4 regions of the Desulfosporosinus sp. BICA1-9 genome follow, and region 2 is predicted to be linked to each of the others. Evidence: riboswitches for the same ligand, from Rfam matches in the RefSeq annotation. Region 2 holds a riboswitch; each other region holds the start of a gene.

Region 1 (7,758 bases), on a different contig from region 2:
TGTACGAACCCATGCTGCCAGAATACAAGGAGACTGTTTAGTCTCCACCTCGGGTGAGAGGTACCAATATCTAAGTCTAATGAAATGGATTTTGAGGTATTTTCGTGCCTAGAGCACAGCGAAAGGAATGGAACTTAAAATGAACAAGAGCCAGTTGATCGAACTTTTTAACTATAATGATTGGGCGAATATAAAGTTGTTAAATGCTGTAGGCCAATTAGAAGATGAAGAGTTTATTCGAGAATTATCAAGCAGTTTTACTTCGATAAGAGATACAATGGTACATATTTTAGGAGCGGAAGAATTGTGGTTATCACGTTGGCAAGGAGTACAAGGTCGAACTCTTTTAAATCCAGACGATTTCCCAACTTACGCCTCTATAATCAATCCATGGGATGATTTTAGGAAGCGGTTAAACTACTTCTTAGAGTCCTTAAAGGAAGAAGATATAAAACAAGAATTCAAATTTAGAAATCTTAAGGGCACACCGTACTCTTTGATCTTGTGGAAACAGATGTTACACGTTACGAATCATTCATCATTCCATCGAGGGCAAGTCATCACAATGCTCAGGCAATTGAAGAAGCTACCTCCGTCCTTAGACTTGATTTATTATTATCTAGGGGAAAAGTAAAAACCACTTCACAGATGCTTCAATCAGGAAGCCCTTGTGGCCTCCGGAAAACGAACGACAGGCACTTAGTTTATCAAACTAAGTGCCTGTCACATTAATGTTCGTGTTTAAGGTATGAGAAGGTGTAATAGTTGCCTTTTAAGATCTAAGGCTAGACTTGAGAGCAAGAGCTCATCTGGATCACGTGGGTGGGGGAATGGGATTTTAAACTCGTGGATAATTCGAGCGGGACGTTGACTTAAAACAACGACTTTGTCCGAAAGAAGAATCGCTTCATCAATATCGTGAGTGATCAATAAAACGGTATGCCGAGTCCGATTCCAGATACTTAAAAGCCAGCGTTGCATTTCCTGCCGGGTCAAAGCGTCCAGAGCTCCAAAGGGCTCGTCTAGAAGCAAGGTTTTTTTGCCAAAGAGAATCGTACGTAGTAAAGCACCACGTTGTCGCATGCCACCGGATAACTGGTGTGGGTAATGATCTGCAAATGGTGAAAGACCGAACTGATTTAACCATTCTTTAGCCTCTACTTGTGCTTTTCGTTTATTCTTATGCAGGATCTCGCATCCCAAGAGCACGTTTTCTAGTAGAGTACGCCAGGGTAGGAGTAAATCTTTCTGAGGCATATAACCAACGTTACCTAACGTCCCATGAATCGCTTTACCATCCAATAATATTTCCCCTGCATCAGGAACCTCAATTCCGGCCAAGAGATTGCATATCGTACTCTTGCCACATCCAGAAGGTCCGATTAAGGAAACAAAGGCCCCTGTCTCAACTACTAAGTCTAGAGAGTGTAAGACCTCCATTGATAGGTCCTTCTGAGGGTTAGAGTATGCTTTGGAAAGACCTTTAAGAGATAGTCCCATCTGGACCTCCTTAGGATTTAGGTAAGAAATCGTTCGTGAAGGCCTTGGCGGGATCAATCATCTTCTGCAACAGGTCACGTTCGACAAGCCATTTTGCATAGCCTTCCCAAACGGCTGATTTCTGAATCCCCCACTGAGGTGCATCGGCCTGATATTGAGGGCTGAGCCATGTCTGGCTGCTGCGAATTAAGTCAGGATTTGCTTCGGGTGCATGCTTGATTAATATCTCGGCAGCTTCCTGCGGATTCTGGATTGCGTATTGATAACCGTCACTAACTGCTTGTATAAAATGACGAATCACTGCTGGTTGGGATTGTGTCATTTTCTCGCTAGTAATCAAGACTGGCGTATAAAAATCGAGAGCAGGGTCAACGTCTTTAAGCCAAAGCATATCTAAAGTCTGTTTTCGTAATTCTGCTTCTTTGCCCGTCCAACCATAAAAGATCCAGGTTAAATCAATATCTTTGGTTAAAGAAATAAGTTGATCCGCTTCTCCAATATTAACCATCTTAATCTTAGAGAAATCAGCCTTTTCATTTTCCATGAGTGCTTTGAGAATAGCGTCTTCTGAGGGCAGGCCCCAACCACCGTAAGTCTTCCCTTCGAAGTCTTTGGCATTTTTAATATTCTTAGACGTTGGAGAAGCAAATCCTGAAGTGTTGTGTTGTAAAATTGCAGCTAACGAGAGAATCGGTACATCATTAGCGCGTGCCGTAGTCACTTGTTCCTGATGGCTCACTCCAAAATCTGATTTTCCAGCCGCCACAAGCTGCTCGACATTTCCAGAGCTAGAAGGCTGGATGAATTCAACATCTAAACCCTCCTTTGAGAAATACCCCTTTTCTTGGGCAACAAATAGCCCAGTGTGATTCGTATTGGGAGTCCAGTCCAGCATTAAGGTTACTGAGGTAAGTGGCTCTGTCGCGGAGGTCGCGGGTGATGTAGACTTGACCCCGCACCCTGACAGTATAAGAATAGGAATAATTAATAAAGCAAGCAGCTTTTTCATACTATTATCTCCCTCATGATTATTTTCTTTTATTAATCAACTTTGGTTTTTGCTATGGATCCACGGTAATGCGAGTCGTGCAAGGAGGGTAATGAGGGCGTAATAAAGAAAACTCAAGGCGGTAATTGTAAAAATTGCGGCAAAAACACGGTCTGTCAAAAAAGAGTGTGAAGAGCGCGTCAGATAAACTCCTAATCCCGAGCTGGAACCCAACCATTCTGCTATCACGGCCCCCATGACACTATAGGTAGCGGCGATTTTCAGGCCGGCAAAAAGGGAAGGAAGAGCGTTAGGCCAACGAACAATATAAAACATTTGCCAACGGGAAGCCCCCATACTTCTTAATAGATTTAGGAGGTCAGCATCAGTTAATTCTAGTCCTTCGATTAGACTGATAGTAACCGGGAAAAAACACACGATAATGACAATCATTATTTTAGGCAGAAGTCCATAACCCAGCCAAAGGATCAAAAGAGGTGCAACGGCTATCAGTGGAACCGTCTGTGAAATAATTAGAAACGGATATAGTAGGCGTTTTAGCCAAGGGGATAGGACCATCACGCCTGCTGTGATCAGGCTGAAGACGACGGCAAGTGCAAAGCCAACTGTTGTTTCAACTAAAGTAATCAGAGTATGCATCCAGATTAGTTGGCGAGTCTCCCATAAGGCTTTGGCTATTTGAGCGGGGGTGGGGAGAAGCCAGAGGGGAACTTGCGCAATTGTAACTACCATTTGCCATGTCCCTAGAAAAAAGAGAAAGAACAGTAGGGCGGGAATCCCTTTCCACTTCAGACAACCCATTATTATGTTCGATACTTAGCGATTTTTTCAGCAATCGTTGAGCCACTCGGGACATAATCCATTTTAATGTAGGCCATCACTCTTGAGGCTCCAGCACGAATGCAAGCTTCCTGAGCTTCTTTGATGATAGCCCAAAGCTGGTCTGGTTCGCCTTCCATTGTTGTCTCCATAGGACCAACTTCATAGGGAACCCCACTGGCGGCAATGACTTTGATCGCCTCGTCCACAACTTCGTAAATGCGGGATTCCTCCACTTTAGGGATAACCTGTAAGGCCATAATGATTTTTGCCATCGTTTTTTCCTCCTTCTTATGAACAAGTTTTTCGTGAGAGAGTCTGTTAGTGGTGCCGCATAGCGGCATGGGAGTCTGATTAGTACATAAAAAATACCGCATGTAATGCGGCGTACTTATTCTCAACCCTCCCTACGCTGGCATTACCCAGATCAGGTTAAGGGTCGGGCAGATTGCCCCTCTCAGCCATAAGTTCTAGCTCCCCTGTTACCATATTAATTTATGTCATTCTAACATAATGATTGTTGCGGCGCAATCTATAATTTCCCAATATTACTTGCGCTATTTGCCTTAGCGCCCCACTCGTTGAAGCTTGCAAATCCTGAGATTGGTTATTAAAAGTAGAGAAATTTACGTTGTACTTCAGAGAATATATATTGACAGTAACTAGAAAGAAGAGTATTCTAGAATAAATGAGATATATTCTCAGTTATTATTCGACTTAAGGTGAGAGTGATTATCATTTCCGTGAGGAGGGATGACGATGGAGCGCTTTTTGGGAGACTTAAAAACAGGTGAATGGGCACGTGTGGAGCGCATTGATGGCGGAGGAGCTTTGCGTCGCCGGATGATGGATATGGGTATTGTTCCAGGTGTCGAATTAGAAGTTGTTCGTCAAGCTCCTTTCGGTGGTCCGCTTCAAGTTCGGCTGAAAGGGTATTATTTAGCAATGCGCCGTGCAGAATGTGCTAAAATTGTTGTAAGTAAAAAAGATCCCAAATGTTATGACCCTTTATTAGCAAGTCGATAAATTCAAACGATTTATAATAAAGTTAAAACGTGATGATGCCGCTTGGACATACATATGCTCAGAGGGGGGAGGCGGCTGGACATGAAAATTGCGCTTATTGGAAATCCCAATGTAGGTAAGAGTACTGTATTTAATGCTTTAACGGGCTCGAACCAACAGGTCGGAAATTGGGCTGGTAAGACGGTTGAACGCAAGTCAGGTGTCGTCAAAAGAGCCAGCCAGGAAATAGAGCTGATTGATTTACCAGGAACCTACAGTTTGACCGCATACTCACAAGAAGAGATTATAACGCGTGAATATATTATTCGCGAAAAACCAGATGTTGTTATGGCTATGGTTGATGCTTCAAATATTGAGCGTAACCTCTATTTAGTTCTTCAAATCCTTGAACTAGTGCCTCGTGTGGTGATCGGTTTAAATATGCTGGATTTGGCTCAGTCTGCAGGAATTACGATTGAGTCTTCAAATTTGGCATTAGCCTTAAATGTTCCAGTCGTCGAAATTGTTGCAGCCAAAGGAAAAGGAATTGAGGAGTTCTTAACGGAAGCCATTCGGGTTGGAAAGCTGGAAAACGACCCTCTACCGAATGAGGTCAGTTATCCGAAAGTACTTGAACAAAAGATTCTCGCAATGGAAGCGTTATTGGTAGATACTCTATGGGTCACGAGGTACCCATTGCGCTGGTTAGCTATAAAACGTCTGGAGAGAGATCCGGAAATTGGGCAAACGTGGAAGATAAATTCTGGAAAGTTGCCAATAGGTAAGAGCAGGGATGCTTGCTGTGATCTTGGAGAGGCAGTTAATTACGAACTACAAGAATCGACTCCTCTTCCAGGGGAGTCTTTGCTGCAGGACTATGAGAGAGAGGGCTGGACTAAGGACCATTTTGAAATGGCCATTGCGGATGCTAAGTACCAATATATTTCGGCAATTTTACCGCAGTTTAGGAAGCACGAGAATCCAGCTAAACCTACCTTTACAGATAGACTAGATCGTTGGATTCTTTCTCCATTTTGGGGTTATCCGATTATGTTAGTCGTCTTAACAGTCGTTTTTTGGATGTCCTTTATTGCCAGTGCGCCTATAGGGGGAGCAGTTTCACTTGGCATGGCCTGGGTTGCCGAGGTGATGGTGGGCTGGCTACAATGGGTTCAGGCTCCAGAATTTATGCAAAGTTTAGTAAGAGATGGGATCTTTGCTGGAGTTGGTGCCGTTTTAGCCTTTGTGCCTCAAATCGCCATATTCTTTGCCCTTTTTTCGTTTATGCAGGACAGTGGTTATTTAGCGCGGGCTGCATTTTTAGGAGATCGATTTATGCAGCTCATGGGATTGCATGGAAAATCGTTTTTTTCCTTGATATCTAGTTTCGGGTGCAATGTTCCGGGAATTATGGCTACACGAACGTTGGAGGATCCTAAAGATCGCTTGATCACCATACTTATTAATCCTTTAATTCCTTGTGTGCCACGCTTAGGGGTAATGAGTGCTGTGGTGGCTGCATTTTTTCCAGGTTCTCGAGGTGCTCTGATTATGATAAGCCTTTTGTTGATAAGTATGCTGCTTGTAATGTTTTCTGCGCTCTTTTTAAGACGAGTGGTCAAGCATACGGAGCGATCAGCCTTTGTCATGGAACTGCCGCTCTATCATATTCCCACAGTGCGTAATATCCTAGTGCCAACCTGGCAAAAAACCTACTCCTTTCTAAAAAGAGCATGGACGTTCATTTTAGTGGCTTCGATAGTGGTCTGGATCTTAAGCTCTTATCCCCAAGGGGTCCCCATGAGCGAAACTTGGGCTGGCATAATGGGTGGTTGGTTAGCATTTATCGGACAACCATTAGGGTTCGACTGGCGAATCATGGTGGCGATCGTTTTTGGCTTTACAGCGAAAGAAACGACCTTATCAACCTTAGGTATTTTGTATGGTGTCGCTGCTGATGCATCGCAATCTATTGCTCAGGCCATGACAGGGGCTATGACCCCTTTAGGTGCCTATACATTTCTGGTAGTTTATATGCTTTATATTCCTTGTCTGGCATCCGTCGTAACAACCTATAAAGAATCACGAAACTTAGGTTGGACAAGTTTTGGAGTGGCATACAGCCTTATTCTGAGTTTTGTCATGGGATGGATTGTATTTCACGGAGGTCAAGCACTTGGATTTCGATAATTCTAACTACCCCAAGGGGGCGTATGACTATGCTTACCAGCATTATGGAAATACTGGCACGTAAGGAATCATTATCATTGGCTCAGTTAGCCGGGGAAGTCGGCTATTCCGTAAGAGAAGTCGAAGGTTTCTTAAACCAATTGGAACATATGGGTTATATTCGACGTGAACTCTTGGGGCAAGCCTGTGGTCTCAGCTGTGATTCAGATCAGGCCAGCGATCGCTGTGAAGGGTGCGGGTTTAAACCCAGCAAAACGTTCACGTTCTGGGTGCTTACAGAACGTGGGGAACAGCTTGTAGGTTCTAGGTTGATGTAAGGGTGTAAAAAATAAAAGATTAATGATATAATGCAGAAAAATATGACAATACCTTTTAAAACTTATGCATTAGAAGGGAGACCGTGTACTGCATGTCTAAGCCCCGTGAGGAAAAATATCAGGCTATCCTAGATGCGGCTACGGAGGCTTTTGCAGAGTATGGCTATTTTACCTGCCAAGTTTCCAAAATAGCCAAACTCGCTGGAGTAGCTGATGGTACAATCTATCTATATTTCAAGAATAAGGAAGATATCCTAGTTAGTCTTTTTTCGGATCGGATGGGTCAATTTATTGAAGAGATTCGCCACGCACTTGTGCAGTATAAAACAACACGGGATCGGCTACTGTGCATCATACGAACTCACTTCAGATATATGCAAGAGAATCGTGCCCTTGCTATCGTCACTCAGATAGAAATCCGTCAGTCCGATCCTAAAATTAGGGAGGCAATTTCAGGGCCTCTAAGAGAGTATTTTCAACTCATTGAACAGGTTCTCGCTGAAGGAGTTGAACGGGACGAAATCGCCTTAGCTGATATTAAGATTGGTCGACAAATGTTCTTTGGAACCTTAGATGCTGCAATCAGCGATTGGGTAAATTCCAAGAAACCACGTTCCTTAGAAGGGGTAGAAGAAATCATTTTTGATTTGATGTGCGGTGCATTCAAAATTAACCATAAGAGTAAAATATGACATTGATATAGCCAATAATTCGAAGAGCCTTCCGCTATCTCATATTGAAGTCGGAAAGGCTCTTTGTTTGAGTGTGTTTTTATAGAATTGAAGTGTAGCAAGAAATTTGTTCAAGCAAAAATTCTAGACAAAAGGCTCATGTTCGCGTAGTATTTAAGAAAATGTTTATACTATACTAAAAATAAGAACCATGATAGGGAGATTAACTATGGATTTTGCAGGTAAA
Region 2 (7,758 bases):
GCGGAACATCCCGGAACCAAGTTCTTGCATGAAGGGAAATTCAACCGTGGCAAAGGGCTCTTTGTGGCGATTGATAATCAGCTGCCTGCGGAATTACCGGATGAGGAGTATCCATTCTTACTCAATACCGGGCGTAAACTTTCCCATTATAACGTTTTCACTCAACACTCTCCATCTCTGGAAACCTATTCGCCTGAAGAGTTAGCAGAGATTAATCCCTCAGATGCCAAACGGCTCAAACTGGAAGAGGGCGAAGTCGTCCAAATCTCTTCCCGTCGTGGTGAATTAAAAACCAAAATCATAATCACGGAACGGGTGCCAGTGGGTATGGTCTTTATGACCCTTCACTACTTTGATTCTCCAACCAACGTACTCACCAATGGTGCGTATGATAAAGTCACTAAAACCTACGAGTATAAAGTGTGTGGCGTACAAATTTCAAAAATTAGCTAAGTTCTTAAAGGGACCCTTAAAGGGGTCCCTTTTACTATGGGCACGCGTGTTGGGGGCGTGTTAAAAGGACCGTCCCCCCCAACACATCCCCCTAAAACCGTACGGAAAATGGGCCTTCAATAATGAAGGCCCTTGTTTTTTAGAGCTTGGCGCCAGCCAAGTTTTTCTTATGTGTCGGATACTTAGTTGGGGACATTCCTGTCCCGAAGAACAGCTTTTACTTCAGCAGGTGTGTCCCCTTTCCGCAAATAACCTATTTGTCCATGATACGGTTCATAAGGCGCATTGAACACATTTCCCCACACATCGTGCAGCTATCCTGATGCTCAGGAGAGGACTCTTGGCGATAGCGCTCGGGCTTTTCACGATCCAAGGCTAAACCAAACATTACTTCCCAATTCAAATCTTGTCTGGCTTGGCTCATCTTCCTGTCCCACTCAGCGGCTCCAGGTATCCCTTTAGCGATATCCCCGGCATGAGCTGCGATCTTGACTGCAACGATTCCTTCGCGTACGTCATCTAAAGTGGGCAAACGAAGGTGTTCGGCCGGCGTCACATAGCAGAGAAAATCTGCTCCTGCTGAGGCGGCTAAAGCTCCGCCGATCGCACTGGTGATGTGATCGTAACCAGGAGCAACGTCCGTGACTAACGGCCCTAAAATGTAGAAGGGTGCTCCGTGGCAAAGCTTTTTTGCCAACTGAACATTAGCCACAACTTCATGCAAGGGAACGTGGCCGGGTCCTTCAATCATGACTTGAACATTGCGTTTCCAAGCCCTTCGAGTTAATTCTCCCATCACGATCAATTCGGAAATTTGAGCTCCGTCTGTGGCATCGGCAATGCTTCCCGGTCGGCAGGCATCCCCTAGGCTCAAGGTCACATCGTATTCCGCACAGATATCCAGAAGATCATCAAAATACTCGTAAAAAGGGTTTTCCTGCCCGGTCAATTCCATCCAGGCGTATAGTAAAGATCCTCCCCGAGAAACGATGTTGGTAACTCGGGAGGTTTGACGGAAATGCTGAGCAGTTTCCCTGTTGATGCCAGCGTGGATGGTAACAAAATCAACGCCGTCTCGGGCGTGCTGTTCCACCACAGCTAAGAATTCCTGGGGTGTAATGTCTTCCAATTTTTTATCTAAATAGCCAAGGGCATCATACATAGGAACAGAGCCGATCATAGCAGAGGACATTTCGATGAGCCGGTGGCGGAATTCGATAGTTTTACCGTAGTTGCTAAGGTCCATAATTGCTTCCGCTTTCATGTCTAGAGCCATGCGTACTTTGGCCAGCTCACTGTCGAGGTTGGCACACTCCGGAGAGATACCTAAATTGACATTAATCTTCGTCTTAAGTCCAAGACCAACGCCCTCCGGACTCAAAGATGTGTGATTGATGTTAGCGGGGATGGCAATGCTGCCCGCTGCCACCCGGAGCCTAATTTCTTCAACAGTAAGCCCCTCTTTGTCAGCAACCGTTCGCATTGCCGCCGTGATTACTCCATTTTTAGCCTGTTCCATTTGTGTACTCATCTAATCACATTCCTTCTTAAACTTTTCTTATAGTTGGGTATTGTGTTCCATAATGAACTGTAAACGCTTAATCTTGCTCATAATATCCGGATTTCCTACAATCTCGGTGACTAAGGCGACAGTCCGGGCCCCCGCCTGGATCACTTCAGCCAGATTGTGCTCTTTGATTCCGCCGATCGCGACAAAGGGGATATCTAAATTCTTGACGACGTAATCTAAATAGTCCAGTCCCACTGGATCGCACACATCGATTTTTGTCTTGGTGGCAAACAACGGTCCTACTCCGATGTAATCTGCGCCACCGCTTACCGCGGCCAATGCTTGGGCCGGCGAATGGGTAGAAACCCCAATCAGGAGATCGTGGCCAACTAACTCGCGCACCTTCGACAACGGCAAATCGTCTTGTCCGATATGTACGCCATCGGCGCCCACTGCTAGAGCCAGATCTAAGTGGTCGTTGATAATAAACAAGGCACCGTATTGTTGGGTCATGGCTCGCAACACCAGACACTCTTCATACATTTCCCTAACCTTCTTGGACTTCTCCCGGTACTGAAGGATCGGTACGCCGCTGGCTACGATCTCACTGGCCACCTCGATATTGCTCCGGCCTTGAGAGTGAAGCTCAGAGGTAAGGGCATAAATGCCTACGGGAAGGGTATGCCTATTTGAAAGTCCATTCAGTCCAGTCATTAAATGGTTCATTGTGCTACAGCATTCCTTTCCCGCATATTCACCCAGTCACAAAAAGCTGGTAGATAGCCTTTGGCCCGGATCATTTGTACTACTTCCGGAACGGATCGTTCGTCAGCAATTTCAAATTGGGCACTGCCTACGTTGTCTGTCTCACTATAACCACCAACGGAAGTGAGAGCGCCGGCCGAGATTCGTGTAATTCCGAGGGGAAGCAAATTTTCCCGCATTTGCGGACTTTCTCGTGTGGACAAGGTAAGCCCAGCCCGAGGTAGAAACAATCGGTAAGCCAGAATAATTTGAACTAAAGCGGCATCCGTTACGGGAGTCGCAAATGAGCTAAAACTGCCGGCATAGGGCCTAAGGCGTGGTACTGAAATAGCTACTTCGACCCCGGGGTACTTTCTTTGCAAGTAGTCGGCATGGAGTGCTGAATAAAAGGCATCCCGCCGCCAGTCCGAGATACCTAAGAGCGCTCCGATGTTTATGGAGGAGATTCCAGCAGAACAGGCTCGCTCCGGTGCCTCCAAGCGGTAGTGATAATCCCGCTTTGGTCCGGAAGGGTGTACCAGAGCATAGGTGCTTTCCTGGTAGGTTTCTTGAAAAAGAGTGACAGAATCAACCCCCGCCTCGTACAAACGTCGGTATTCCTCAGTGGATAGGGGATACACTTCAAGTCCCAGTGAGGCAAACATTGGTCGTAAAGCACGGACGCATTGCTCGATGTAAGCGGGTCCGCTTTGTGAGCGGGATTCTCCCGTCAAGAGCAGCAAATGTTGCAGCCCAGTCGATGAGATGGCTTCACCTTCCTTTATAGCCTGTTCGACGCTTAGCTTGCACCGTACAATTTCGTTTCCAGCGTGGAAACTACAATACAGGCAGCTATTGCTACAAAAATTAGCAAGATATAAGGGAGTGAACAAACCGATCGTGCGGCCGAAATGGCGGATAGTTAAAGCTTGAGCCTTTTTGGCCATTGGCTCTAGGTATGGTTGGGCAGCTGGGGAAAGCAAGATCGCCAAATCTTCTGGGAGAACAGTTTCACGGGCTAACACCCGCTCTACGTCTACTCTGCTATAACTCGTCCAGATCGATTCTGGGAGCCTTTGTTGCCATTCAGTCTTTTGCTCGTAGAACATACGTTAACCCTCCTGCAAAAAACCAGTCAAGGGGGAAGACGCCTCGGCTGTTACTCGTCGTTCTCCCGGTCCAGCTAAATAGCCCAGCCGTCCTGCGGCTACGGCCAAGCGGAAGGCTTGGGCCATGAACACCGGATCTCCTGCTGTCGCAATTGCCGTATTTACAAGTACGGCAGCCGCTCCCATTTCCATGGCCTCTGCTGCCTCGGATGGTCGTCCGATGCCAGCATCGACAACAATCGGTAGGGAAATTTCCTCGATCAAAATCCGAATAAGTTCTTTGGTTTGTAAGCCACGGTTGCTTCCAATTGGTGACCCTAAGGGCATAATTGCTGCCGCGCCGGCATCCTGCAGACGCCTGGCTGCCCCCAAATCCGGGCTCATATAAGGAAGTACCACAAATCCATCGTTCGCGAGTTGTTCTGTGGCCCGAATCGTCTCCCAATTATCCGGCAAAAGGTAGCGTTGATCCTGTACAACCTCGATTTTAACCCAGTTCCCGCAGCCGGCAGCCTGAGCCAAGCGGGCGATTCGCACGGCTTCCTCAGCAGTGCGTGCACCGGAGGTATTCGGCAATAAAATGGTGTTCTGAGGTAAGTAATTTAGAATATTCTCCTGAGGGTTTTTCCAATCTACTCGGCGTAAAGCCATTGTTACCACCTGGGAGCCGCTAGCTTCCAGTACTCGGGGCACAATTTCATGAGACGAAAATTTACCGGTTCCTACGAACAGACGACTGAGTAAATTGACTCCTCCGATGAGTAAACTGTCATCCGATGGATTTATACCCTGTATGATATCGTTCACGGTATCAGCCACCTCCCATAAAAATTAAGATTTCCAAACTATCGCCATCACTTATTGCAGTACTTTGCCAGAGCTCTTGTTTTAGAATTTTCCCATTGAGCTCCACGACCCCAGCTTTTAGGGTCACAGCTTTGTTTTCGAGCAACTGGAATACGGTACATTCTGGGGTAAGCTCCTGCGCTTCACCGTTTAGAATAATCTGCAACAGACCATCCTCCTTTCATCTGTTCTTCATACCTTTTTGCTAAGGATTCCCGTCTCACTACCAAGGAACCAGGGAGGGTATAAACTAAAAAAAAATGAGAACTGCGGTAAGCAGTTCTCATTTATACTTCTATAAGCATAACGATTAGCTTCCCTCCGCTGGTATTAACCAGATCAGGTTCAAAGGGATCGAGTTTCCTCATCTCAGCCCCGAAGGGCGCCCCTAGCAAAAAGACGTATTTAGTTGTGAGTGGGCATTATTTGCCTGCGTTAGTATTACATCTATGCCATTATATAACTAAAAGAGTTAAGGTGTAAATATTGAATAAAGTATATTGAAAAATTTGAGTTTTTCTCTCGGGGAAATTGATTAGCTATGGTGTCAGGATTTCTAACGTGACAGTAAGAGTTTGATGAGTTATCCTTACAGCCCTTGGTGGCTAAGTTAAGAATAGATCATCTCCGCTTTTTCCGCTCAAACCGGGGTGACTATCAAATCGTACTGTACCCACTGGAATTTTCTGTTCTACAGCTTCAACGATCTTTGCCGTCCCAATGTTACCAAATCCTCCGCATAATTCCAACACCTGAACTCCTTCAGTAACCAGTTGTTGTGCAAGAATAACAGCTTCCTGATAATTTTGGACTCCCCGAATGAGTAGAGTAACCTGTGGAGTTTGAATATCTGCCTGATGTAGTGAAGGGTCGGCTTGAGGTGCAAGGAAAATAAAGGCGGCTTTTAATGACAATTAAATCACATCCTCTCCATACTAATTTATTTTTGGATTCACAGAGTAGAACGGAAAAACAAGTGCATACCTGTGATGACTATAATAAACATGCAATTCATATGCCAAGAAGTTTCATCCAATCGTGAGACTCCCACTTCTTGTAAGTGGGAGTGGTACCCCGTACTCTGCTTCGGTGACGAAAGCCTCCTTTCCCAATAGGACCGCTTGGCGGCGAAGGAAGTAGACTCCATCCTACGGCGCGATAGTATTCGTTAGTGGATCTGCGCCTTCGGCATAAGTCTATCCTACGCCGATAGGTATGCTTTTCGGGTTTGCGGCTACGGCGATACTCTCCACTGGATACTATCGTACTGGAGACTTACGTCACCGAAGTCTCGATGTTCAACTTTTGTTGAACGAGTTCACTAGGCTTGGCATATGAATTGCATATTGATATTAAGAAAAGATATAAGGATGAAAATAAAGAAGAATACCCGAAGGCTAAAATTGGCTGAATTACTAACGTGCATTAATAAAAGGAGGCACTATTTATTGTTCGATTTTCGTCCACTGTTCGAAAACCGAACAGTGGACATGATCGACAAACTACTATATTAAAGGAGGACTCTAGTGGTGATAAATTGGCGACTACTTGACAATAATCCATTAATTTCAGCTGACCACATGGCTTTAGACGAGGTCCTGCTTGCTTCCCGAAGCGCAGGGAAATGCCCGAATACATTGCGCTTTCTCCAATTTTCTCCCCGTTGTGCTCTATTGGGTTTGCATCAAGCGGTAGAGTTAGAAATTGATGAAGAATATTGTCGGAGAGAAAGTATTGAAATCAACCGTCGTATCACAGGAGGGGGAGCGATTTTTTGGGGACCGTCCGAACTAGGATGGGAAATTTATGCGGGTAAGGATTGGCTGGCGGGAAGAAATCTCGATGAGGTTTATAAGCTGTTGTGTGAAGTTATGGTCAAAGCATTGGCCGATCTTGGAGTAAAGGCAATGTTCCGGCCCCGTAACGATATTCAAGTTGGTAATCGTAAGATTTGCGGTACAGGGGGGGCAGAATTAGACAAAGCCTTTGTCTTCCAATGCTCTTTACTTGTTGATTTTGACGTTAAGAGCATGGTCAAGGTACTGAAAATTCCAATGGAAAAAATAAGTGATAAAAATATTAGCGCGGTAGAGGACCGGGTAACGTGGCTTAAAAGAGAGCTCGGTCAGGTTCCGGATATGTCCAAGATTAAAGAAGTCATTTGTGCGGCATTCACATCTGTTATGGATATGCAATTTATTAGGGACGAACTTAATTCATGGGAAGAGGCATTATTTCGAGAGAAAAGAATGTATTTTCATTCGCCTGAATGGATTTATAAAGTTCATTTATCAACTGAGGCGGGAGAAATAAAGGAAGCTTGCCTTAAAACACCAGGCGGATTAATCCGGGTGGTTGTCAAGACGGAGTTAATGGCACGAGTTTTGAAAAGCGTATTAATTAGCGGGGATTTCTTTACACATAATCCGTCGGTTATCTTTGAGCTTGAGGCCCGTTTAAAAGATTGTCCCTTGGAAGGGGACAAAATTGAGGAGATAATCAGGTCCTTTTTCAAGGCTTACCCAGATCAAATTCCCGGTGTGAGCGCTCAGGATGTGGAGTCATGTGTGCGCAGTGCCTTAAGATGAACGCTGAGTTTGAAATTGACGAGCCTCCTATTTTGGCTAAATCTGATGTTGTAGTAATCGGAGCTGGCCCAGCGGGTAGCTCCGCTGCCGCTACAGCGGCTGCCGGTGGGGTTTCGGTTTTGATGTTGGACAAGAAAGAGCATATAGGTTTACCAGTTCAATGTGCAGAGTATGTACCGTTGAGTTTAGCTGCAGAAGTACCTGTTCCGGCTGCTTGTATAGCTCAAAGGGTGGAAGGTTTCATTACCTATATTCATCGAGAACAAGTGGCTCAAACACGGGCACCAGGTTACATACTTAACCGGGATGTCTTTGATCGTTATTTAGCTGAGAGAGCAGTTCAATCTGGGGTTAAGTTATTCACTAAAGCACAGGCAGTAGCAGTTAAGGATCAGGGCGTTTTAATTAATAAACAGGGAAGATTATCCATGGTTAAAGCGGGAATTGTTATAGGTTCGGAAGGACCTAAATCCGTGGTAGCCCAGGCGATACACTGCCCGCCTCAGGT
Region 3 (7,758 bases), on a different contig from region 2:
CCGATATATAATAACTGTTTACTTAAGATGGGTATATATTTATAGATAAAGAATACCATGGCAGAAGCCAATATTATAAAGATAGTAAAGGTAATCCCGGTTCGATTAATGGGCATTAGTTTGACAATTTTCTTAAAAATGTAATTTTGAATTCCGTATAAGATAAAAGAAAACATAAACGTTAATAATAACAAATTCATCATGGGTTTAATACTAATTATAATTGCAAATAAAAGTAGCAAAGATATAATCTTTTTAAATAACTTACTTTCAAAAAAATTCTTATAATAATCCATTTATAATGTTAGCCTCCCGATTTAATTCTCAATTTCTTTTCAAATTACCGTATTATCTAACATAATATCACGTTATATTGCCCGTATAAAGGTTTATCCACAATCTACTGTTCCCCATATATCAGTGCTTCAACTAAGGATCTACCAATATTAAGCCAGTATACTCATATGAAAAAGAAAAATCCACTCCAGTGAGTGACCTCCACTACTCAGTTTACATTAAGTTAACTGCGTTCAATCAAGCAACTGCATCTTCTAATAAAAATATAAAAATGATTAGGTAGCAGAGCACTGATTCATTAAGGAAGGAACTTTAAGGGAAATCTTTCTAATAACTACAAAAACCACCCAGCTAGGTGGCTCCAGTTCTCCGAAATTCAGCATTTGTTAACTGATAGCAATGCTTACTTTCGATGAATCGAAACGATGCCTAGCACGCGACCAACAACTTAAATCTGAATCTTGATTGTATTTGATCTGTCTTTATTATACCTGAAATCTTCTTCCTGTCAACAACCCTGAACTGAAAAGGATCGAGCACCTTCGAAGACTAGTGGTACCTATTCAGCAAGAAGTTTTAGTGCAGTATGCATAAAGATATTAATACCCTTTTGCATAGCATCCTCATCAATACTGAAGCAAGGGTGATGATGCGGATAGACGCATCCTTTTTCCTTGTTCCCTCCTCCTAAGAAGAAGAACGCACCCGGAGCTTTTTGTAAATAGGCGGAAAAATCCTCTGCGCCCATGCTAGGTCGGACAAACGCAATCCCTTCGTCCCCCATCACTTCACGTACTGTCTCTTCCAGAACCTGAACGATCCGATCATCATTGATCACTTGTCTGTAGCCTAAGATAAAGTTTAAATCATAATCTGCTCCGTGAGCTGAGGTAATTCCCTTGACTACTCGCTCAATTAAAAGTGGAACCTCTTGGCGCAGCTTAGGATTCAAGGTACGGATTGTACCGTCTATTTGCACAGTGCCTGGTATAATGTTATTTTGAGTACCACCAACAAACCGACCTACCGAGATTACCACAGGATCTAATGGATCTATATTACGTGACACAATATGCTGCAGGTTAACTACCACTTCTGCCCCAATGGTAATGGCATCGATCGTCTGATGGGGCATTGCTCCATGTCCACCCTTTCCCTTGATCGTGAGATAAAACGAATCCGGTGAGGCCATCATTGGACCATACGCCAAGCCGACTTTACCGCTTTCTAAAGCTGCCCATATATGCCCTCCGATGACGGCGTCTACACCTTCCATTACCCCTGCTTGGACGAGTTCTTCAGCACCCCCTGGTGGGAACTTTTCCTCAGCATGCTGAAATATTAAGCGTAACTCTCCTTTTAACTGGAAATACAAGCTACTGAATAGTTTGGCAACGCCTAGCAGCATAGCAGTGTGTGTATCATGCCCGCAAGCATGCATCACTCCAGGATTTTGAGAAGCATAATCTACCAGAGATTCTTCTTGAATAGGCAAAGCATCAATATCCGCCCTAATGGCAATCACTTTGCCGGGCTGCTTGCCAATCAAACGAGCCATCACACTAGTTTTTGTCGGACGTGTTACCTCAAAATAACCAAAGGACTGGAGCAAGTGAAAAATAAACTCTGAGGTTTCTTCTTCATGATAAGATAACTCAGGATTTTGGTGCAACTGACGTCTCCAAAAGATGACTTCATCCTTGATTGAATCTACCAAGCTATTCAAATTGTCAATTTTCATAAATTAACTCCTTTGAAAACCTTCAGTAAGTACTTTATCTGATGGCTAACCGCCGCTAGGCCTCTGGATAATTCGGACGGTAAGCCATGCTTAAATATAAGCAATGAATTGCTGGGGCATACCCTTACCTTTTAGATAAAGCTTCCTCCGTCGACCACGACTGTTTGTCCGGTCATAAACCCTGCATGGGCGACCAAGGAATAGACGACCTCAGCAATATCTTCAGGATCTGCAATTCGTCCCAGTGGTGTACCTGCAGCAAGTCGAGAAATATGCTCTTCCTTCCCTTCCACCCAACGGGTTTGGACAATTCCTGGTGCAACACCATTAACCCTAACTTCAGGAGCCAGCACTCTAGCTAACGACTTTGTAACACTTATTGCTGCCGCTTTAGAAGCAGAGTAAGCGATAGAACTACCTAATCCAGTTAAGCCTGCTATCGATGTGATGTTCACGATGCAGCCTCGACTTTTCTTAAGTTCGGCAGAAGCCGCCCTGCAACAAAAGAACAATCCCTTTACATTAACTCCCAAGATATCATCCCAGTATTCCTCTTTCATTCCCTCAAGGTCTGAATGATCAACGAAATGGGTCGTTCCCGCATTATTTACTAATATATCCAACTTGCCAAAATCCAAAGTTACTTGACTAATCATTGCCCTAATTTCAGCATCCCGAGCAACGTCCGCTTTATAGATTAGGCATCGAACTCCTAAATCCTTGATTTCTTGACTAGTTTTAAGCGCTTCCTGCTCAGATCGAGAGTAATTAATCGCAATATTAACTCCAGACTGGGCTAGTTTTAAGGCGATCGCTTTACCGATCCCGGTCCCGCCTCCAGTGATCAATGCTGTTTTATCGTTTAACATTATAATCCTCTCCTTGTAAGCAAGTATTATGTACTACCTTCGTTTTTCTAGTATAACCCACAGGTTTATCCTAGACAAGGAATAATAGGACAAGAATGAGCATCGTCTCGATGTTCAACTTTAGCTAATGGAGTTGACTATCTAATAAGTTCCTTTAACTGCTTGGACGCCATTAGAATGTCTTCTACTGCCAAAATGGCAGATACGACTGAAACCCCGTCAATTCCGGTATCCATAACGTGTTTTAGGTTCGTCAGATTAATTCCACCGATCGCCACAACAGGGATTTTGACTGTTCTCTTAATAAGTTCTAATTGCCCGAGACTGACTTCTGGGGCGTCAGTCTTAGTTGATGTGCTAAATACAGCTCCGACTCCTAAATAGTCAGCACCCTGTTGTTGGGCAAGAATGGCTTCTTCTAAGGTACTGGCAGAGACCCCAATGATTTTATTAGGGCCAAACAACTCTCTTGCTTTTAGCATAGGCAGATCTTCTTGTCCGACATGTAATCCCTCGGCATCGACCGCGAGAGCAATGTCTAGACGGTCATTTATAATTAGGGGAATTTGGTAGCGAGAGGTTATCGCTTTTACTTCAATGGCTAGTTGTAAGAAATCCTTGGTAGAAAGGGATTTTTCCCTAAGCTGCACCAAGGTTACCCCACCTTGTATGGCTAGCTCAATACTCTGAGCCAAATCCCGCTCTCCGAGAAGTTTTCGATCTGTGACCAAATACAAAGTGTAGTCGACCTTAACTTTACTCATAACTAATTTTACCTTCTTTAGCTAGGATTTCGGGAGTCAGATTATAGATGCTATCCAACAATCTGGTTCTAAAGGTTCCGATCCCTTCCCCATGGCGTAATGAAGCCTGAGCGATTTCTCCTGCCAAGCCCATACTAATAATGCCAGCCACGGCCGCCGTATAATAATCTTTAGTGACGCCGCAAAAGGTTCCCACGAGGGAGGTTGTCATACACCCTGTTCCTGTAACATCCGCCAAAATTCGGTGGCCATTATCCAGTAAGCACACTCGACGTCCATCAGAAACAACATCCGTTTTACCAGTTATGGCAATCACGCAGCCTAATTCAGAGGCTAGTTTTTTGGCAATCACCGAACTATCTTGTTCGTCCGCTAGCGAATCAACTCCCTTTATAGCTACATTTTGGCCGGCTAAGACTTTGATCTCTGACATATTCCCCCGGATAACCTCAAGTTTTAACTCCTTAATCAACTTTTCTGCAGTGTTTGTTCTCAGCTTCGTGGCCCCAACTCCTACCGGATCTAGGATCACCGGAACACCTAATTCTTTCGCCCGTAATCCGGAGACTCGCATGCTTTCAATCGTTCTGGAATTAAGAGTGCCAATGTTAAGAACTAGGGCAGAAGCAAAGCCAACCATTTCTGCCACTTCCTCCAGATCATCTGCCATCACAGGGGAACCTCCGATGGCTAGGACAATATTCGCACAATCATTCACAGTGACATAGTTGGTAATATGGTGAATTAAGGGACTTTTTTCTTTAACAAGCCTTAGGTTTTCAAAGATTACTTCACGTATTTCCATTTAGCAGTCAACCTCCATGTTATAGAATGTAAGATGCTGATAATCAGCATCACAGGAATTGTAGAGCCCAGAACAAAGTCTAACTTGATAAACCTATAGTATAAAGCTGTACCCACTGCACAGAGGAGTAACGTACCCCAGTTTATCAAAAGCTCAGGTTGGATTTTCTTGTTCTTTAAAAGGAAATAATCCGTCAAGAGAATGGCAAATAAGGGCGCAAACACTGATCCAATGGCATAAAGAAAATGCTCATATTGCTCAATATTAACGATAATCGCAAGTCCGGTTCCAATCCCAGTCATGACCAAGGCAACCGTTTTCTCATTTAATTTAGGGAAAATGTTGAGAAATGTGACCCCAGCCGAATAAGCATCCAGGAAGGTAGTGGTTACCGTAGCCAAGACAATAATTCCTAAGGCTACAATACCGAGATTAGCTGCTAATAACATTGCGGCGGGATCAGCGTCCGAGGCGATGATCGCTGCGCCCAGGCCGATAATGTACATCCAACTGCTGCCAAAGAAGTATCCAAGCCAGCTGCCCCAGGCACCGTCTCTCCTTGACTTAGCAAAGCGTGTGTAGTCAGAGATCAATGGTAACCAGGATAAAGGCATGATTACAGCTAATTCTATACCAAAGCCAAAAGACATATCTCCGACAACCTGTTTGGTAAACAGTTCATGGTTGCTGAAAATGATAGTGCTCAAGATAATCGTTAACAAGAACAATAGCACCACAGCTATGTGGTTCGCCTTTTTCCAGCCGCTATCTTTTCCAAGCCATACCCAAATCATAATAAAGACTCCAATAATCAGACTCCAAACCGTCAGCTGATCAAATCCCCATAAGGTTTTGCTGATCTGGTTAACCGACCTGGCCCCGACGATTATCATCACAGCCGTCCAACCCAATAATTGTAAAACATTTAAAACAGAAAATAGATAGGAACCGTATTTTCCAAAGGAAATTCGAGTTGATACCAGGGCAGGAATGCGCTCATTAGTTCCGATGATTCCTGCTAACACCAAAAGTGAGGTTCCAACCAAGTGTCCAATCAGGATAGCCAAAACCCCCATTTTAAATCCTAGGGGAGCCAACAGCCCGCCGGTTAAAATTTCGGCGACTGAAATAGCTGCGCCAAACCAAAGGGTTGAAAAATTAAACATACTTAAATTATTTTTTGAAGCTATACTCACTCTATTAATCCTGCCTTTTTGTATAATGTGTAAAAGTGATGAGTCGGTCCTACGCCTTTTCCGATCGCTAAAGAATGTTGAATGGCAATTGTGATATATTCCTTGGCTAAGGAGACTGCTTGATTAAGGCTGTACCCCAACGCCAGATTTGCAGTGATTGCCGATGAAAGAGTACATCCTGTCCCATGAGTATTCTTAGTAGCAATCCTAACCGAGCTAAAATAACTAAATTCCTGACCGTCAAAGAGGATATCTACAGAGTCATCCTCTAAGTGTCCCCCCTTTAAAAGTACATTCTTAGCCCCCATCTGATAAATCACCTTAGCAGCCTCTTCCATTTGCTTTAGCGTGCCAATAGACCTTTTGGTCATGACCTCAGCCTCTGGAATATTAGGGGTGACGATCATTGCCATGGGCAATAATTCCCTACTCAAAGTTACTTCTGCCTCCGGGTTTAACAAGTGGTAACCGCTTTTAGACACCATGACTGGGTCTAAGACAATCCTTTGAGGCGCATAGTGTTTCAACTTTTCTGCAATCACCTCGATAGTTTGAACTTGGGAAACCATACCGATTTTCACTCCGTCGACCTCAATATCGTCGAAAACTGCTTCGATTTGTTGAGCAATGACCTCTCTTGAGATATCCTGAACAGCAAAAACTCCTTGGGTATTTTGGGCAGTGACTGCGGTTATTACGCTCATTCCATAGACACCATGAGCACAGAACGTTTTTAGATCAGCTTGAATCCCTGCTCCCCCACTAGAATCTGAACCAGCTATAGTAAGTACTTTTTTCACGGGTGACTACCTCCTCCATTATTAAATATTCTCTCTTTAAAAACTAAAAAGAGCACAGATCCCCAGAATAGGGTTTGTGCTCTTTCATCTTCATAAAAGAGTAAAAACTGCTTACCTACGCTGGCATTATCCAGATCAGGTTAAAAGGGTCTTAGACCTTATCGGGTCTAAATCTCAGCCAGCCTTTCTAGCTCCCCTGCCCACATCATATATATTTTGTTAAAAATAACATGGAAAATGTGATTAGTCAATCCTATCGGACACGATTTCTACACCGTTCTCTTAACTTGTCAGTTTTTCAGCTTCCTCTAATTCCCATACTACTCATTGAGTAGTATTTCCCTCGGGTTATGTTGATCCAGTAAAACCAATCTTAGCCTATCGGACGGATCGACGATTGATCGAAACTAAATACTTTAACAAATATAGGTACTAATTTTGGGTCAAATTGAAGCCCGCTGTTTGCCATCAATTCATTAAAAGCTTGCTCTTGGCTCATGGCTTTTCGATACGGACGATTACTTGTCATGGCATCGTAGGCATCCGCAATCGCCAGAATGCGGCACTCTAAGGGAATGTCGTTTTCCTTAAGTCCTAAAGGATAGCCCTGACCGTTCCACCATTCATGGTGTCTCAAAATGTGATCGGCAATGGGAAGCAGGTCCGGGGCAGATTGTGCAATCCGATGTCCAATCTCACTATGTCGCTGCATTTCCTTAAATTCTTCAAAGGTTAAACGCCCAGGCTTAAAAAGTATACGATCTGGAATACCCACTTTGCCGATATCATGAAATTGGGCCAACAATCGCAAATCTGCAAGAGTACGCTCGGCTAATCCCATTGCTTCTCCAAGGGTTAGGACTATGTCTTGCAGACGATCGGCATGCCCTTCCGTGATAAAATCTCTAGCCTCTAAAGCTTTCATAAGTGCCTGAACTATGGCACTGCGGGTACTTTTACTTCGATGTAGTTTTTCCCGATACATGCCATCATCAGCTTCTTTAAAGACCATATCAACATTCACATTCGTTTTCTCACTTACAGCAGATCCTATAGATAAGCTAAGTGGAAACTCTAAATTCTCGCTATTGTACTCCTCAACAGCCTTACGAATTCTATAACAAGCTTGTTCCACAATTTTCAGGTCACTTTTTGGCAAAAGGATGGCAAATTCATCTCCGCCAATTCTGAACACTAAGTCATCCTCCCGGAAACACTTCTTAAGTATACCAGCAGTGAGCCAAAGCAACTTATCACCAGTGCCATGTCCTAAAGTATCATTGACA
Region 4 (7,758 bases), on a different contig from region 2:
TAAAACGGCACCAACTCCAGCAAAGATCCCATCTCTTACTAAACTTTGCATAAATTCTGGAGCCTGAACCCATTGTAGCCAGCCCACCATCACCTCGGCAACCCAGGCCATGCCAAGTGAAACTGCTCCCCCTATAGGCGCACTGGCAATAAAGGACATCCAAAAAACGACTGTTAAGACGACTAACATAATCGGATAACCCCAAAATGGAGAAAGAATCCAACGATCTAGTCTATCTGTAAAGGTAGGTTTAGCTGGATTCTCGTGCTTCCTAAACTGCGGTAAAATTGCCGAAATATATTGGTACTTAGCATCCGCAATGGCCATTTCAAAATGGTCCTTAGTCCAGCCCTCTCTCTCATAGTCCTGCAGCAAAGACTCCCCTGGAAGAGGAGTCGATTCTTGTAGTTCGTAATTAACTGCCTCTCCAAGATCACAGCAAGCATCCCTGCTCTTACCTATTGGCAACTTTCCAGAATTTATCTTCCACGTTTGCCCAATTTCCGGATCTCTCTCCAGACGTTTTATAGCTAACCAGCGCAATGGGTACCTCGTGACCCATAGAGTATCTACCAATAACGCTTCCATTGCGAGAATCTTTTGTTCAAGTACTTTCGGATAACTGACCTCATTCGGTAGAGGGTCGTTTTCCAGCTTTCCAACCCGAATGGCTTCCGTTAAGAACTCCTCAATTCCTTTTCCTTTGGCTGCAACAATTTCGACGACTGGAACATTTAAGGCTAATGCCAAATTTGAAGACTCAATCGTAATTCCTGCAGACTGAGCCAAATCCAGCATATTTAAACCGATCACCACACGAGGCACTAGTTCAAGGATTTGAAGAACTAAATAGAGGTTACGCTCAATATTTGAAGCATCAACCATAGCCATAACAACATCTGGTTTTTCGCGAATAATATATTCACGCGTTATAATCTCTTCTTGTGAGTATGCGGTCAAACTGTAGGTTCCTGGTAAATCAATCAGCTCTATTTCCTGGCTGGCTCTTTTGACGACACCTGACTTGCGTTCAACCGTCTTACCAGCCCAATTTCCGACCTGTTGGTTCGAGCCCGTTAAAGCATTAAATACAGTACTCTTACCTACATTGGGATTTCCAATAAGCGCAATTTTCATGTCCAGCCGCCTCCCCCCTCTGAGCATATGTATGTCCAAGCGGCATCATCACGTTTTAACTTTATTATAAATCGTTTGAATTTATCGACTTGCTAATAAAGGGTCATAACATTTGGGATCTTTTTTACTTACAACAATTTTAGCACATTCTGCACGGCGCATTGCTAAATAATACCCTTTCAGCCGAACTTGAAGCGGACCACCGAAAGGAGCTTGACGAACAACTTCTAATTCGACACCTGGAACAATACCCATATCCATCATCCGGCGACGCAAAGCTCCTCCGCCATCAATGCGCTCCACACGTGCCCATTCACCTGTTTTTAAGTCTCCCAAAAAGCGCTCCATCGTCATCCCTCCTCACGGAAATGATAATCACTCTCACCTTAAGTCGAATAATAACTGAGAATATATCTCATTTATTCTAGAATACTCTTCTTTCTAGTTACTGTCAATATATATTCTCTGAAGTACAACGTAAATTTCTCTACTTTTAATAACCAATCTCAGGATTTGCAAGCTTCAACGAGTGGGGCGCTAAGGCAAATAGCGCAAGTAATATTGGGAAATTATAGATTGCGCCGCAACAATCATTATGTTAGAATGACATAAATTAATATGGTAACAGGGGAGCTAGAACTTATGGCTGAGAGGGGCAATCTGCCCGACCCTTAACCTGATCTGGGTAATGCCAGCGTAGGGAGGGTTGAGAATAAGTACGCCGCATTACATGCGGTATTTTTTATGTACTAATCAGACTCCCATGCCGCTATGCGGCACCACTAACAGACTCTCTCACGAAAAACTTGTTCATAAGAAGGAGGAAAAAACGATGGCAAAAATCATTATGGCCTTACAGGTTATCCCTAAAGTGGAGGAATCCCGCATTTACGAAGTTGTGGACGAGGCGATCAAAGTCATTGCCGCCAGTGGGGTTCCCTATGAAGTTGGTCCTATGGAGACAACAATGGAAGGCGAACCAGACCAGCTTTGGGCTATCATCAAAGAAGCTCAGGAAGCTTGCATTCGTGCTGGAGCCTCAAGAGTGATGGCCTACATTAAAATGGATTATGTCCCGAGTGGCTCAACGATTGCTGAAAAAATCGCTAAGTATCGAACATAATAATGGGTTGTCTGAAGTGGAAAGGGATTCCCGCCCTACTGTTCTTTCTCTTTTTTCTAGGGACATGGCAAATGGTAGTTACAATTGCGCAAGTTCCCCTCTGGCTTCTCCCCACCCCCGCTCAAATAGCCAAAGCCTTATGGGAGACTCGCCAACTAATCTGGATGCATACTCTGATTACTTTAGTTGAAACAACAGTTGGCTTTGCACTTGCCGTCGTCTTCAGCCTGATCACAGCAGGCGTGATGGTCCTATCCCCTTGGCTAAAACGCCTACTATATCCGTTTCTAATTATTTCACAGACGGTTCCACTGATAGCCGTTGCACCTCTTTTGATCCTTTGGCTGGGTTATGGACTTCTGCCTAAAATAATGATTGTCATTATCGTGTGTTTTTTCCCGGTTACTATCAGTCTAATCGAAGGACTAGAATTAACTGATGCTGACCTCCTAAATCTATTAAGAAGTATGGGGGCTTCCCGTTGGCAAATGTTTTATATTGTTCGTTGGCCTAACGCTCTTCCTTCCCTTTTTGCCGGCCTGAAAATCGCCGCTACCTATAGTGTCATGGGGGCCGTGATAGCAGAATGGTTGGGTTCCAGCTCGGGATTAGGAGTTTATCTGACGCGCTCTTCACACTCTTTTTTGACAGACCGTGTTTTTGCCGCAATTTTTACAATTACCGCCTTGAGTTTTCTTTATTACGCCCTCATTACCCTCCTTGCACGACTCGCATTACCGTGGATCCATAGCAAAAACCAAAGTTGATTAATAAAAGAAAATAATCATGAGGGAGATAATAGTATGAAAAAGCTGCTTGCTTTATTAATTATTCCTATTCTTATACTGTCAGGGTGCGGGGTCAAGTCTACATCACCCGCGACCTCCGCGACAGAGCCACTTACCTCAGTAACCTTAATGCTGGACTGGACTCCCAATACGAATCACACTGGGCTATTTGTTGCCCAAGAAAAGGGGTATTTCTCAAAGGAGGGTTTAGATGTTGAATTCATCCAGCCTTCTAGCTCTGGAAATGTCGAGCAGCTTGTGGCGGCTGGAAAATCAGATTTTGGAGTGAGCCATCAGGAACAAGTGACTACGGCACGCGCTAATGATGTACCGATTCTCTCGTTAGCTGCAATTTTACAACACAACACTTCAGGATTTGCTTCTCCAACGTCTAAGAATATTAAAAATGCCAAAGACTTCGAAGGGAAGACTTACGGTGGTTGGGGCCTGCCCTCAGAAGACGCTATTCTCAAAGCACTCATGGAAAATGAAAAGGCTGATTTCTCTAAGATTAAGATGGTTAATATTGGAGAAGCGGATCAACTTATTTCTTTAACCAAAGATATTGATTTAACCTGGATCTTTTATGGTTGGACGGGCAAAGAAGCAGAATTACGAAAACAGACTTTAGATATGCTTTGGCTTAAAGACGTTGACCCTGCTCTCGATTTTTATACGCCAGTCTTGATTACTAGCGAGAAAATGACACAATCCCAACCAGCAGTGATTCGTCATTTTATACAAGCAGTTAGTGACGGTTATCAATACGCAATCCAGAATCCGCAGGAAGCTGCCGAGATATTAATCAAGCATGCACCCGAAGCAAATCCTGACTTAATTCGCAGCAGCCAGACATGGCTCAGCCCTCAATATCAGGCCGATGCACCTCAGTGGGGGATTCAGAAATCAGCCGTTTGGGAAGGCTATGCAAAATGGCTTGTCGAACGTGACCTGTTGCAGAAGATGATTGATCCCGCCAAGGCCTTCACGAACGATTTCTTACCTAAATCCTAAGGAGGTCCAGATGGGACTATCTCTTAAAGGTCTTTCCAAAGCATACTCTAACCCTCAGAAGGACCTATCAATGGAGGTCTTACACTCTCTAGACTTAGTAGTTGAGACAGGGGCCTTTGTTTCCTTAATCGGACCTTCTGGATGTGGCAAGAGTACGATATGCAATCTCTTGGCCGGAATTGAGGTTCCTGATGCAGGGGAAATATTATTGGATGGTAAAGCGATTCATGGGACGTTAGGTAACGTTGGTTATATGCCTCAGAAAGATTTACTCCTACCCTGGCGTACTCTACTAGAAAACGTGCTCTTGGGATGCGAGATCCTGCATAAGAATAAACGAAAAGCACAAGTAGAGGCTAAAGAATGGTTAAATCAGTTCGGTCTTTCACCATTTGCAGATCATTACCCACACCAGTTATCCGGTGGCATGCGACAACGTGGTGCTTTACTACGTACGATTCTCTTTGGCAAAAAAACCTTGCTTCTAGACGAGCCCTTTGGAGCTCTGGACGCTTTGACCCGGCAGGAAATGCAACGCTGGCTTTTAAGTATCTGGAATCGGACTCGGCATACCGTTTTATTGATCACTCACGATATTGATGAAGCGATTCTTCTTTCGGACAAAGTCGTTGTTTTAAGTCAACGTCCCGCTCGAATTATCCACGAGTTTAAAATCCCATTCCCCCACCCACGTGATCCAGATGAGCTCTTGCTCTCAAGTCTAGCCTTAGATCTTAAAAGGCAACTATTACACCTTCTCATACCTTAAACACGAACATTAATGTGACAGGCACTTAGTTTGATAAACTAAGTGCCTGTCGTTCGTTTTCCGGAGGCCACAAGGGCTTCCTGATTGAAGCATCTGTGAAGTGGTTTTTACTTTTCCCCTAGATAATAATAAATCAAGTCTAAGGACGGAGGTAGCTTCTTCAATTGCCTGAGCATTGTGATGACTTGCCCTCGATGGAATGATGAATGATTCGTAACGTGTAACATCTGTTTCCACAAGATCAAAGAGTACGGTGTGCCCTTAAGATTTCTAAATTTGAATTCTTGTTTTATATCTTCTTCCTTTAAGGACTCTAAGAAGTAGTTTAACCGCTTCCTAAAATCATCCCATGGATTGATTATAGAGGCGTAAGTTGGGAAATCGTCTGGATTTAAAAGAGTTCGACCTTGTACTCCTTGCCAACGTGATAACCACAATTCTTCCGCTCCTAAAATATGTACCATTGTATCTCTTATCGAAGTAAAACTGCTTGATAATTCTCGAATAAACTCTTCATCTTCTAATTGGCCTACAGCATTTAACAACTTTATATTCGCCCAATCATTATAGTTAAAAAGTTCGATCAACTGGCTCTTGTTCATTTTAAGTTCCATTCCTTTCGCTGTGCTCTAGGCACGAAAATACCTCAAAATCCATTTCATTAGACTTAGATATTGGTACCTCTCACCCGAGGTGGAGACTAAACAGTCTCCTTGTATTCTGGCAGCATGGGTTCGTACATCATAATGGCATGATTCTCTGTGATAAAGTCATCCCCAATTTGCTGATCGTCAAGGTCAAAAACTCTTCGCCTGATTGCATTATGTCGTAGGTAACCACCCCACCATTCTTGAGAAATTAAATGCTTGCTTTCATAGACCTCATATTTTTGAGTTCTCGGTTGTTCGCATCTCCATTCTCCGTGTAATTCCGAGTCACTTATCCAGAGCAACAGTTGAAAGTTATGAGCGGTATCGTTCCTGATTTGCAGGTCTATGTAATTATAAACTACCGTAGCCCCACTTCCAAAGGGTTGGGTACGGTTGGTATCAGGAAATACGTCATGTGTATGCCTCCATCGTTCTGTGATGGTTAAGGGGGTATGGATTGCCATCCAGTAGATAAGATTGGAAAGTTGACACAGACCGCCTCCCACCCCTGGAGAAAACGATCCGTTGATGAGAACCATGCCTTCCTTAAATCCTTTTACTTTTGTCGGTTTGCCCACTAAACGCCAAAGGGAAAAAGTCTCTCCTGGCTTTAGTATAAGACCGTTTATTTTCGCGGTTGCCAGTTTTAGATTGGTTACTTTATTTTGCTGGAGCCACATATCTACATTCCGCAAAGTTCTGTATAAAGGAGTACTATGTGTGGAAAATAGCTGAGGAAGCGGAGTATTCTTGATGACTGTAGCATATCTTATGGACCGATTAAATGCCCACTCAAAATAACGTCGCCCAGTAAAATACACCTTCCCTAAAAACATGCGAAATCTTGAACGACTGACCGGACGCTTAGAGTGAAAAAAGGCCTTTAACTCCAGAACTACCACTCCCTCGCTCTTTTTGTGCTTAAAGAATGTAAAAACGCTTTTTCGCTAGATTCATTAGGAACTCTTCGTCATTAAGAATTAAATCCCTTCTCACAAGATCATATATTTATAAGCTTACAGTATTTACAATCCCCCAAAGCCACAATCAAAAACGAAGGTTGCAAAGTTCAGAACAACTTATATCATTCATTTCTATTTAAGAAACGCAGCACTAGAATGATACCTACCACAGTAAATAAGGCCGATACTCTGTACATCAGTTGTACCTCACCAACTTGAATCAGCCACCCTGCGCCGACTGTCCCGATAATTGCACTGATTCCAAAGCTTACAGCATTATAGGCAGACTGAGCGCTTCCTTGGACATAGGCTGGTAAAAGCGTGTTTAAATACTCGACACCTGCCAGATAAAAGAGAGCAAAACTAAGACACTGAGTAATTTGCAACAAAATAATGATTCGATAGTCCTGAATTTGACTATACCCAATCCAACGAAAAGCGAAAATAACTCCTGCCAAGGCGATGAGTTGCTGAGGACTAAACCGTCTCAGCCAACTACTACCCATACTAAAAACGATCATTTCACTTAAGGCCGCTATCGTCCACCCAAATCCGATCCACCAACGGCTAGCCCCTAACTCCTGGAGATGCCAGCCGAAAAAAACGGAATAGGCATTATACGGTGCCATGAAAAGAAATGTGACCATAAAGAAGATCAGCAGACTTGGAGCTTTGGCATTACTCAGCAAAGAGAAAGGGATAGCGGGTAAGGATGAGCCTGCTTGCATGGTCTTTCGAGGGTTAGGTAACAATTTAGCCCAGAATAAACACCCGATCAGGATCATCCCTTCCACAACCCCAAACCAGGCCAAATCTAGATATGTAAAAATTAGTCCGCCGAGAGCGGCAGTTAGAGCAAAACCAAAAGAACCCCACCGCCGAATTTTTCCATAATCTTTGCGGTCCTCAAGTGTATTCAACACTAAGGCATCCGATAAAGGTGTGATCGGTGAGTTCGTAAAGGCATAAATTGATAATAACACCGCAAATGAAATAAATCCCTTGCCATATGACAGGGAAAAACAGACAAGTGCTGTTAAAGTTAATGCTAGGAGCAGAAATTCTTTGTGTCTTCTATATCGATCTGCCTGTGTTCCCCAGACAGCTTGAGCAAAAATACCGGCGAAGGGCCCTACTGACATTAGGACACCAATTTCAAGACTGTTTAAGTTCGAATGACTTAAAAATAATGGCAAAAAGGGAATATAAATTCCCACAGCTGCAAAATAGAAAATATAATACCCTGCCATCACAGAATTCCGTTTCACGGTAGTCTCTCCTCCTTTCACTTAAGGGTTTTCCAGGTCCTAGAGGG

Evidence for each region. Region 2 has a riboswitch for thiamine pyrophosphate ahead of thiS (sulfur carrier protein ThiS). Riboswitches for the same ligand answer to the same signal wherever they lie in the genome.
Region 1: it holds a riboswitch for thiamine pyrophosphate, as region 2 does, so the genes downstream of both, JL57_RS24845 (thiamine-binding protein) here and thiS (sulfur carrier protein ThiS) in region 2, are expected to answer to the same signal.
Region 3: it holds a riboswitch for thiamine pyrophosphate, as region 2 does, so the genes downstream of both, thiD (bifunctional hydroxymethylpyrimidine kinase/phosphomethylpyrimidine kinase) here and thiS (sulfur carrier protein ThiS) in region 2, are expected to answer to the same signal.
Region 4: it holds a riboswitch for thiamine pyrophosphate, as region 2 does, so the genes downstream of both, JL57_RS09710 (thiamine-binding protein) here and thiS (sulfur carrier protein ThiS) in region 2, are expected to answer to the same signal.

The regions. Positions count from the first base shown of each region.
Region 1 covers NZ_JUEE01000202.1:16,922-24,679, reverse strand. The annotation lists gene JL57_RS24870 (VanW family protein) at 1-41, shown strand, start outside; gene JL57_RS24865 (DinB family protein) at 140-634, shown strand; gene JL57_RS24860 (ABC transporter ATP-binding protein) at 742-1,500, opposite strand; gene JL57_RS24855 (ABC transporter substrate-binding protein) at 1,511-2,509, opposite strand; gene JL57_RS24850 (ABC transporter permease) at 2,546-3,310, opposite strand; gene JL57_RS24845 (thiamine-binding protein) at 3,313-3,603, opposite strand; TPP riboswitch at 3,715-3,819, opposite strand; gene JL57_RS24840 (FeoA family protein) at 4,088-4,354, shown strand; gene feoB (ferrous iron transport protein B) at 4,436-6,523, shown strand; gene JL57_RS24830 (FeoC-like transcriptional regulator) at 6,553-6,840, shown strand; gene JL57_RS24825 (TetR/AcrR family transcriptional regulator) at 6,933-7,532, shown strand; gene JL57_RS24820 (demethylmenaquinone methyltransferase) at 7,741-7,758, shown strand, end outside.
Region 2 covers NZ_JUEE01000154.1:78,779-86,536, reverse strand. The annotation lists gene fdhF (formate dehydrogenase subunit alpha) at 1-453, shown strand, start outside; gene thiC (phosphomethylpyrimidine synthase ThiC) at 707-1,984, opposite strand; gene thiE (thiamine phosphate synthase) at 2,012-2,689, opposite strand; gene thiH (2-iminoacetate synthase ThiH) at 2,686-3,816, opposite strand; gene JL57_RS19615 (thiazole synthase) at 3,820-4,614, opposite strand; gene thiS (sulfur carrier protein ThiS) at 4,628-4,828, opposite strand; TPP riboswitch at 4,962-5,062, opposite strand; gene JL57_RS19605 (DUF6506 family protein) at 5,268-5,576, opposite strand; gene JL57_RS19600 (biotin/lipoate A/B protein ligase family protein) at 6,189-7,250, shown strand; gene JL57_RS19595 (geranylgeranyl reductase family protein) at 7,226-7,758, shown strand, end outside.
Region 3 covers NZ_JUEE01000247.1:6-7,763, reverse strand. The annotation lists gene JL57_RS30420 (AI-2E family transporter) at 1-296, opposite strand, end outside; gene JL57_RS30415 (M20 family metallopeptidase) at 857-2,038, opposite strand; gene JL57_RS30410 (SDR family NAD(P)-dependent oxidoreductase) at 2,170-2,907, opposite strand; gene thiE (thiamine phosphate synthase) at 3,045-3,671, opposite strand; gene thiM (hydroxyethylthiazole kinase) at 3,664-4,476, opposite strand; gene cytX (putative hydroxymethylpyrimidine transporter CytX) at 4,458-5,672, opposite strand; gene thiD (bifunctional hydroxymethylpyrimidine kinase/phosphomethylpyrimidine kinase) at 5,669-6,472, opposite strand; TPP riboswitch at 6,567-6,680, opposite strand; partial or broken gene JL57_RS30385 (diguanylate cyclase) at 6,846-7,758, opposite strand, start outside.
Region 4 covers NZ_JUEE01000075.1:10,769-18,526, forward strand. The annotation lists gene feoB (ferrous iron transport protein B) at 1-1,137, opposite strand, end outside; gene JL57_RS09705 (FeoA family protein) at 1,219-1,485, opposite strand; TPP riboswitch at 1,754-1,858, shown strand; gene JL57_RS09710 (thiamine-binding protein) at 1,970-2,260, shown strand; gene JL57_RS09715 (ABC transporter permease) at 2,263-3,027, shown strand; gene JL57_RS09720 (ABC transporter substrate-binding protein) at 3,064-4,062, shown strand; gene JL57_RS09725 (ABC transporter ATP-binding protein) at 4,073-4,831, shown strand; gene JL57_RS09730 (DinB family protein) at 4,939-5,433, opposite strand; gene JL57_RS09735 (VanW family protein) at 5,532-6,317, opposite strand; gene JL57_RS09740 (MFS transporter) at 6,566-7,711, opposite strand.